Regions from separate parts of the Flavobacterium sp. Sr18 genome, predicted to be linked through region 2. Evidence: riboswitches for the same ligand, from Rfam matches in the RefSeq annotation. Region 2 holds a riboswitch; the other holds the start of a gene.

Region 1 (4,221 bases), 1.7 Mb from region 2:
GAATATTACGTGATCCTAATTCCAATGCTACTGATTTAGAAAAACCAATAACTCCCGCTTTTGAAGCAGCATAATTCGTTTGTCCAGCATTTCCTTTTACTCCCACAACAGAACTCATATTGATAATTGAGCCAGAACGTTGTTTCAAGAAAGTACGTTGGATGGCTTTAGTCATATTAAAAACCGATTTCAAGTTAACATCAATTACTTGATCAAAATCGCCTTCAGACATACGCATCAAAAGATTGTCTTTGGTAATTCCGGCATTGTTTATAAGAATATCAACCGTTCCAAATTCAGCTATAACCGCGTCTACAAGAGTTTGCGCTTCATTAAAATCGGCTGCATTCGATTGATATCCTTTGGCTTTAATTCCAAGAGCATTCAATTCATTTTCAAGAGCCAAAGCAGATTCTACTGATGAACTATATGTAAAGGCTACATTTGCACCATGTTTTGCAAAAACTTCAGCAATTCCTTTTCCAATTCCTCTACTCGCACCAGTAATTATGGCAACTTTTCCTTCTAGTAATTTCATATTCAAAAATTAGTTTAAATTTTATTTGGAGCTATTCCTGCTATCCGCTTCAATCTTTTATGACCGCTATCGCTTACATAAAAGGATTTTCACTGCTATCAGGGCTATCTTACACCCGTCAAATATATAATAATTCCCTTTTTAAAAAAAATTCAAAAGCAATAACAGTCAAAATTCAACTCTTAAATTTTAAAGAATCGCTTTGTCCATTTGTCCCAAAACGAACTGTAAATAGCCACTAATGTAAAAACTAGTAGAAATAGATGATACCATGCATTACTAATTAAGTCAAAGAAATCTAATTTCCCGTTAGCGTAGCTCAATATAAGCAATACTTGAGCGCCATAAGGTAAAATCCCTTGAATTATACACGAGAAAATATCCAGAATTGCAGCCGTTTTTTTAGGATTTAATTCGTACTCATCATTAATTTCTTTAGCAATTGGCCCTGTAATTACAATAGAAACCGTATTATTCGCTATAGCTAAATTAGCAAAACCTACTATAGCGCCAATTCCCGCTTGAGCTGATTTTTTACTTTTAATTCTTTTTTTAATTTGAACTAATAAATACGTTATTCCACCCGCTTTATCTACCATAGCAGCTAAACCACCCGTTAGCATTGACAATAAGAAAATATCGGTCATACTGGTAAAACCTTCATATATCTTTTGCGTAAATTCCATCAGCGTAAATGAACCACCAAAATATCCTATAATACCTGCTAATAAAGTACCAATAAGCAATGTTGAAAATACATTAACACCCACAACAGCCAATACGATTACTAAAATATAAGGTACGATTGCAATCCAAGAAAAATCACTTTTTGCAATGGCAACAGTCACAATATCCGAGTTCAAACCAAGATAAAAGAAAACCAGAATAGTAAAAACTGCAGCTGGAAAAGCAATAAACAAGTTGATTTTGAACTTGTCTTTTAGATCACATCCTAAGGATTGCGTTGCTGCAATAGTAGTATCAGAAATCATGGAAAGATTGTCACCAAGCATAGAACCACCTAATAAAGCGCCAGATATAAGCGGTAATGAAGCGCCACTTTTATCAGCTAATGCGACAGCGATTGGACCAATCGCTACAATTGCACCTACTGAAGTTCCTGTAGCAGTTGATAAAAAAGAAGCAATCAAGAAAATACCTAACGGAAAGTAAGCAACGTCGATAGTATTTATTCCAAGATTCACCACAGCGTCAACTCCGCCCATTGCTTTACTTACCACTGCGAACGCTCCCGCTAGCAAGTAAATTAAACACATGGTCATGATTTTACTTTCGCCACAACCTGCGATTAACGTTTCAACTTTATCCTCAGTTGAGGATTTGAATAATAAAAAAGCGGCGATTATACCAACTAAAACAGCTACTGGAGATGGGAAAGCATAAAAATCATTCAAAATAATTCCCGCTCCTAAAAAAGTAAAAATAAAAACAAATAAAGGAATCAAGGCAAAGGCATTTCCTTTTTCTTTAGAAAATAAAGTCATAAAAATAATTTTAAATTAAAAATTATGACGAAAAACAAAGCTAAATATGGGAATGTAAACAACATTTTTTCCAAAGGATTTGGCTTATCGTTTTAGCACCTTGCTTGTTGTTGCAGGTTGCTATCCTATTGAAGGATTCGTGATAACGGGTGCAAAAGTAATTAATTATTTATGAAATATTTTGAATTTCATTCAAAAAAATAATAAAACAAAAAAAGCGCCACATAAAAATGTAGCGCTTAAATATAAAATACTGAAAAACAGTTGTTAACTTTTAGAAAGCTACATTCCATTTTGGTAATCTTCCATTTTCATCAAGAAAGTTTTGTAAAACTTGTCCTTCTACGAATGTTGGAATCACTTTAGTTTCATCATTGAATGTTTCATACCAAACTACTTCTAGCGTGCTGATATTTTCAATTTTCATTTGTGCTGGCCAAGAATATTTTCTTCCTGTTTTTGCAAATTGGTGTCCTTCAACGATTTTATCGTTCAAACCACCATTTTTAATTTTCAAAGTTCCATTATTTTGAACAGTTCCAGTAGAACCAACCATAATTAGTTCTTTTTCATCACCTACTGAATACACTAAAAATACTCCAGAACCTTCTGATGCGTTGCAAACTTCTGCTAAACTATCTTCTGTAGTAAATGAAAACTGATTGGTAACCTTGAAATTTTTTAACTCTTTGTACATATTATTTTATTTTTATTTGAACTGGTTTCGACAAAAAAATACCCCACAAAATCGTGAGGTCCATTAGAAACCATTCGTTTATGTTTGTTCTTATTACAATTGAATCTGCAAAAACAGAAATATTTAATAAAGTGCAAAGATATTTCTTTAATTCAATTAATAATAAAAAAGCCCCACAAATTGTGAGGCTTTTAAAAATATTTAATTGGAGTTTAGATTAACCTAAAACTTCTTTTACTTTTTTACCAATTTCAGCTGGAGAATCTACTACGTGAATTCCACATTCTCTCATGATTTGTTTTTTAGCTTCAGCAGTATCATCAGATCCACCAACGATTGCACCAGCATGTCCCATTGTACGTCCTGGAGGAGCCGTAACTCCTGCGATGAAACCCACAACTGGTTTACGGTTACCATCAGCTTTAATCCAATGAGCAGCATCCGCTTCTAATTGTCCACCAATTTCACCGATCATTACGATACATTCTGTTTCTGGGTCATTCATCAATAATTCAACCGCTTCTTTTGTAGTAGTTCCAATGATTGGATCTCCACCAATACCAATTGCAGTAGTGATTCCTAATCCTTGTTTTACAACTTGGTCAGCAGCTTCATACGTTAATGTTCCAGATTTAGAAACAATACCAACGGTTCCTTTCTTAAAAACAAAACCTGGCATAATACCAACTTTAGCTTCACCCGGAGTAATAATTCCAGGACAGTTCGGACCGATTAATCTTGCGTTTCTTTCTTTAACGTAACTATTTGCTTTTATCATGTCAGCAACAGGAATTCCTTCAGTAATTGCAATAATCACTTTTATACCAGCATCTGCAGCTTCCATAATTGCATCTGCAGCAAAAGCCGGCGGTACAAAAATGATAGTTGTATCAGCACCCGCTTGTTCTACAGCGTCTTTTACAGTATTGAAAACTGGTCTGTCTAAATGAGTTGTTCCCCCTTTTCCTGGAGTTACACCACCAACAACGTTAGTACCGTACTCAATCATTTGAGAAGCATGGAAAGTTCCTTCGCTTCCTGTAAAACCTTGAACAATTATTTTGGAATCTTTATTAACTAAAACACTCATGATATATTTTTTATGTAGTTTTTAAAATGGTTATGCAAAAGTATAAAATAGTAAGCACTAATCAATCTTCGGCATTCAGTTTTTTGACACTAAATTATGATAATTGACTCATTTGATACCCTCGAAATAATTTATTGTCTTTTATTTGCCAAATAACAATAAAATGTGCCAATAACATCTCTTCTCTTGGATTCTCAATCGTTTTCACAAAATGAGAATACCGAACTGAAATTAAATCATTTTCAGAAATAATATGACTAATACGAACTTTAGAACGTACATATGCCTTACTCAAATCATTGGATAAACTTACCAAAGAATCATAATTCAATTGAACTAATCCTTTGCTACTGTTCCATTCAACGATAACTTCAGGATGCAAAAAATCTTT
Region 2 (4,221 bases):
CCATTTTTATTTAAAAGTACATTACTAGAATTGGCAATCGCAAAAACATTCAGTTTGATGTCTTTTCTTTTTTCGATGGTTGCTGCTGATTCCAATATTTGGTTAATCAACGTTCCCCCTACTAAACCATGTCCGAAAATAGCGATATTAATTTTCTTTGAAACTCCAAAAATCTCACCGTGAATCACATTTAAGGCTTTGTTCAGTTGCGATTTTTTCACCACCAAACTCACGTTTTTACCTGTAACCGTATTATTGAAAAGAATCGGGACAATTTTATTTTTTATCAACGCCGTATAAGGCTTGTGAAACGTACTCAAATCCTGTCCAATGATAGAAATTACCGAAACATCATCGGTCACCGTGATTTTATTCACATCTTTAGAATAGAAATCATTTTCGAATTCTTTCTCTAGTTCAATCATGGCTTTAGTCGCTTTATCAGCAGCTACCACTAAACCAATTCCTCGTTCTGAAGAACCTTGAGAAATAATACTCACACTAATATCATTGTCACCCATCACTCTGAAAATACGGGCATCAACGCCAGTTTTTCCTAATAATCCTCTTCCTTCCAGATTCACTAAAGACACATTTTCAAGTACCGAAAGTGTTTTAATGCCTTCTTTATTAGAATTAGAAGTAATTAATGTTCCTTTATTTTCATGGTTGAAAGTATTCAAAATACGAAGAGGAATGTTTTTTTCCAATAAAGGGATAATCGTTTTGGCATGAAGAATCGTTGCACCAAAATTGGCTATTTCATTGGCTTCGTTAAACGACAAATGATCGATTTTTTTTGCATCAAGCACTAAGTCCGGATTAGCGGTATAAATTCCGTCTACGTGTGTGTAATTCTGTAATTCGTCCGCATTTAAGTAATTCGCTATCAACGAAGCGGTATAATTACTGCCGTTTCTTCCTAAAGTGGTCGTGTCATTATTATTATTAGAACCGATGAAACCTGTAATAATATTCACGGTTGTTCCGTTATTCTTCTTAAAATAATTGATTACGTTTTTCTTCGAAATTTGTTCTAAAGGTTGCGCATCACCAAATTTTGAATCGGTTTTAATCAATTCTCTGGTATCTGCAAAGCGAGCATTTATTCCGTTTTCAATTAAGATTGCCGTCAATAATTTTGCAGAAAGTAATTCTCCTTTAGATAAAACCTGGTCTTTAATTTTGTTACTGTAATCCCCAATTAAACTTACGCCTTCAAATAATTTCTCCAGAACATTGAATTCCTCAGACAAATCCACGTTCTCATATTCATCTTGTTGGTATTTTTTAAAATCCTCAAACAGCAGTTTATAATCCTTATTAGTAGCCGCAACCTTTAAAATTTCTTCTAGTTCATCTGTGGCATTTCCTCTTGCTGAAACCACAATTGCAATTTCCTCTCCTTGATTTACTTTATCAGTAATAATAGCAACCACTTTATTTATTCCGTCACCATTCGATAAAGATTTACCTCCAAATTTTAATATTTTCATTGTGTTGTGTTTTTTGGCTTAGAATATATCCTGAAGCAAATTGTGTAATTGTTTGTATTCTATCAAAAAAGCGTCGTGTCCGTGAATGGAAATAATTTCTTGATAACTGACCTTGTTTTTATATTTTTTTAATTCCTCGTAAGTAGCTTTATTTTCATTTGCAGTAAAAAACAAGTCTGAATTGATTCCAATAATATGAATCTCAGCTTCAATTTTTGACGTTATTTCTTCGAATGAATCACTATTTCTGGTAATATCTATCGTCTTCAACAGTTGATTCATCATTTTATAAGATGAGATTTGAAAACGTTTCTGTAATTTTTCGCCATGATGCAGCAACCAACTTTCCACATTAAAAATGGCTAATTCTTCATTGGTGGTTCGCTGAAATTTTGCAGCAAAAGACTCTGGTGTTCGATAGCAAAGCATAGCATGAGTTCGTGCATCTTCAATAGGTTTCGAAGAATTTTTCAAAATTTGTTCCTGCAAAAAACAGTTTGCAATTAACCAGTCTGTCGATTTCCAATCGGTTGCAATAGGAATTAAATGTTGTGTGATTTTTGGTTCTAATGCGACCATTTCCCAAGCAATTCCTCCGCCCACAGAACCGCCAATAATGGCGTATAGTTTTTTAATTTCCAAAAGCTGAATTCCTTCAATAAAAATTCTAGCAATATCTCTGGTGTTAAAGTCCGAATAATTTTCAATGATAAAACCATCAAATCCATTTCCGGGAACATTAAAAGCAAGTATCGTATATTTTGTGGTATCTATAGTTTTATTAGCGCCAATCAAATCATTCCACCAACCATTTTCGCCCACAACATGTGAATTTCCGGTTAAAGCATGATTGACCAAAACGATTGGAGCAGTATGCAATTCAGGTCCAAAAACTTGAAAACTTAAGTTTAAGGAAGCATAAAAAGCGCCACTTTCGGTGGTGAAATTTTGTAATGTAATAGATGTTGGTTTATTTTCCAATTGCAAATCTTTTATGATTTTTGACTTGTGTTTGGAAATATTAGAAAGAAAGCTAGGAGTTATCTAGACAATTTCTTAGTGTTATCTTTCCACGATGAGCGTGGTAGAATGCAGCACCTTCTTCGATAAATCGAAGGGTTGCTAAGGCTTCATCGGGTCTAATCCCTCTGCCTTTCTTTATAACATTTCAATACGTTTGTGAACTTATGATTGCAAATTAAGCACTAATTTTTTTAACAACCAAATTTTTATACGCAATCGATTTCTTTGTATGGTTCAAATAAAAACCTGAAAACAATAAACATACAAATGTTATTTTGACGAAGCATTACAAACTAATTACAGTTCTCACCTCGTCAAAACAACAATTTTAAATACTTTTTTGAAAATCTCAAAACCGAAAATGAATTCGGATTTCTTAAATAAAAAGCGCTTCATTCTCTTGTGAATACATTAGAAAAAGTAATGAATTAGGCACTATTTTTTGTGCCAAAGCATCATTTTTGGAAATTTCAAATCTAGGATGAATCAATTCATTTTTTGGATTGTTCTCCTCTTGTTTTTTATTCCTGTTATTAATCCTCTCTAATAATTGGAATGTTTTTGGAAAATACTTAGTTGTGCTCATAATTTTTAGATGTTAGGTTTTTAATTCGTTGTTGGTTTTATTCGCATTATGTTTTTTAAAATTAAAATATATTCTTAAAATAAAAAACCCTTTTAGATGTATATCCAAAAGGGTTTTAAGTTGTTTGTAAACTTATACTTTTGGAATCAACAGACGCAAATACACATAATGGCATTTGCAGCAATCATCGTATTGACAGTTGAATTATTTGTAAACTGGAATTTTATGTTATTCATTTATATTTTTTATTTCTGTGCTATTATCTCCGTTGTATTCAAAAAAAAAGCTTCCCGTTATCTGGGAAGCTTTTGCTATATAATTTAATTTAAAATTATGCAATAAGCGACCCTCAGGAATTATCCTGCGCGACTTTAAACATATTACAAATATTAAATTTCATCTTTTACTTTTTTATATATTCAAATTTGCAAATTATTTTTTAAAAATCCAAATAATTTTCAAAAATATTTATCGAAATCCTACCACTATTAATTTTGGCAAGCAAGAGAACCTGAAAAAAGAATTATCCGCAAAAAAAAGTTAAGATTAATTTGCAATTCAAAATGGTTTCATACATTTGCACACGAATACAAGAGGAAAAATTTGAACTGATTGCAACCTCTTCATAATGAAACAAATTCATTATGGATGCTGAAAATTTTTCAGTAGAAAAAATGCTAAAGCAGGAACCCTACTTTAGTCCTTTTCAGCAATTATTTTTTCTCGCTTAATTTAAAAATAATAACTATTATGGCCTATTTATTTACGTCAGAATCTGTAAGCGAAGGACACCCAGACAAAATTGCAGATCAAATTTCAGACGCATTAATTGATAATTTTTTGGCATTTGATGCTGATTCAAAAGTAGCTTGCGAAACTTTAGTAACTACTGGCCAGGTAATTTTGGCTGGAGAAGTAAAATCAAATACTTATTTAGATGTACAACAAATCGCTCGTGACGTAATCAGAAAAATTGGTTACACAAAAAGCGAATACATGTTTGAAGCCAATTCTTGTGGAATCCTTTCTGCTATTCACGAACAATCTGCTGACATTAATCAGGGTGTTGACAGAAAAAATCCTGAAGAGCAAGGCGCTGGTGACCAAGGAATGATG

What was found. Region 2 has a riboswitch for S-adenosylmethionine ahead of G7A72_RS11085 (alpha/beta fold hydrolase). Riboswitches for the same ligand answer to the same signal wherever they lie in the genome.
Region 1: it holds a riboswitch for S-adenosylmethionine, as region 2 does, so the genes downstream of both, G7A72_RS02120 (Na+/H+ antiporter NhaC family protein) here and G7A72_RS11085 (alpha/beta fold hydrolase) in region 2, are expected to answer to the same signal.

What each region holds. Positions count from the first base shown of each region.
Region 1 is NZ_CP049329.1:457,335-461,555, forward strand. It holds gene fabG (3-oxoacyl-[acyl-carrier-protein] reductase) at 1-538, opposite strand, end outside; gene G7A72_RS02120 (Na+/H+ antiporter NhaC family protein) at 721-2,043, opposite strand; SAM-I-IV-variant riboswitch at 2,098-2,194, opposite strand; gene G7A72_RS02125 (hypothetical protein) at 2,318-2,740, opposite strand; gene sucD (succinate--CoA ligase subunit alpha) at 2,958-3,830, opposite strand; gene G7A72_RS02135 (hypothetical protein) at 3,925-4,221, opposite strand, start outside.
Region 2 is NZ_CP049329.1:2,513,111-2,517,331, reverse strand. It holds gene thrA (bifunctional aspartate kinase/homoserine dehydrogenase I) at 1-1,496, opposite strand, end outside; gene G7A72_RS11085 (alpha/beta fold hydrolase) at 1,515-2,477, opposite strand; SAM riboswitch class I at 2,556-2,663, opposite strand; gene G7A72_RS11080 (hypothetical protein) at 2,896-3,105, opposite strand; gene metK (methionine adenosyltransferase) at 3,856-4,221, shown strand, end outside.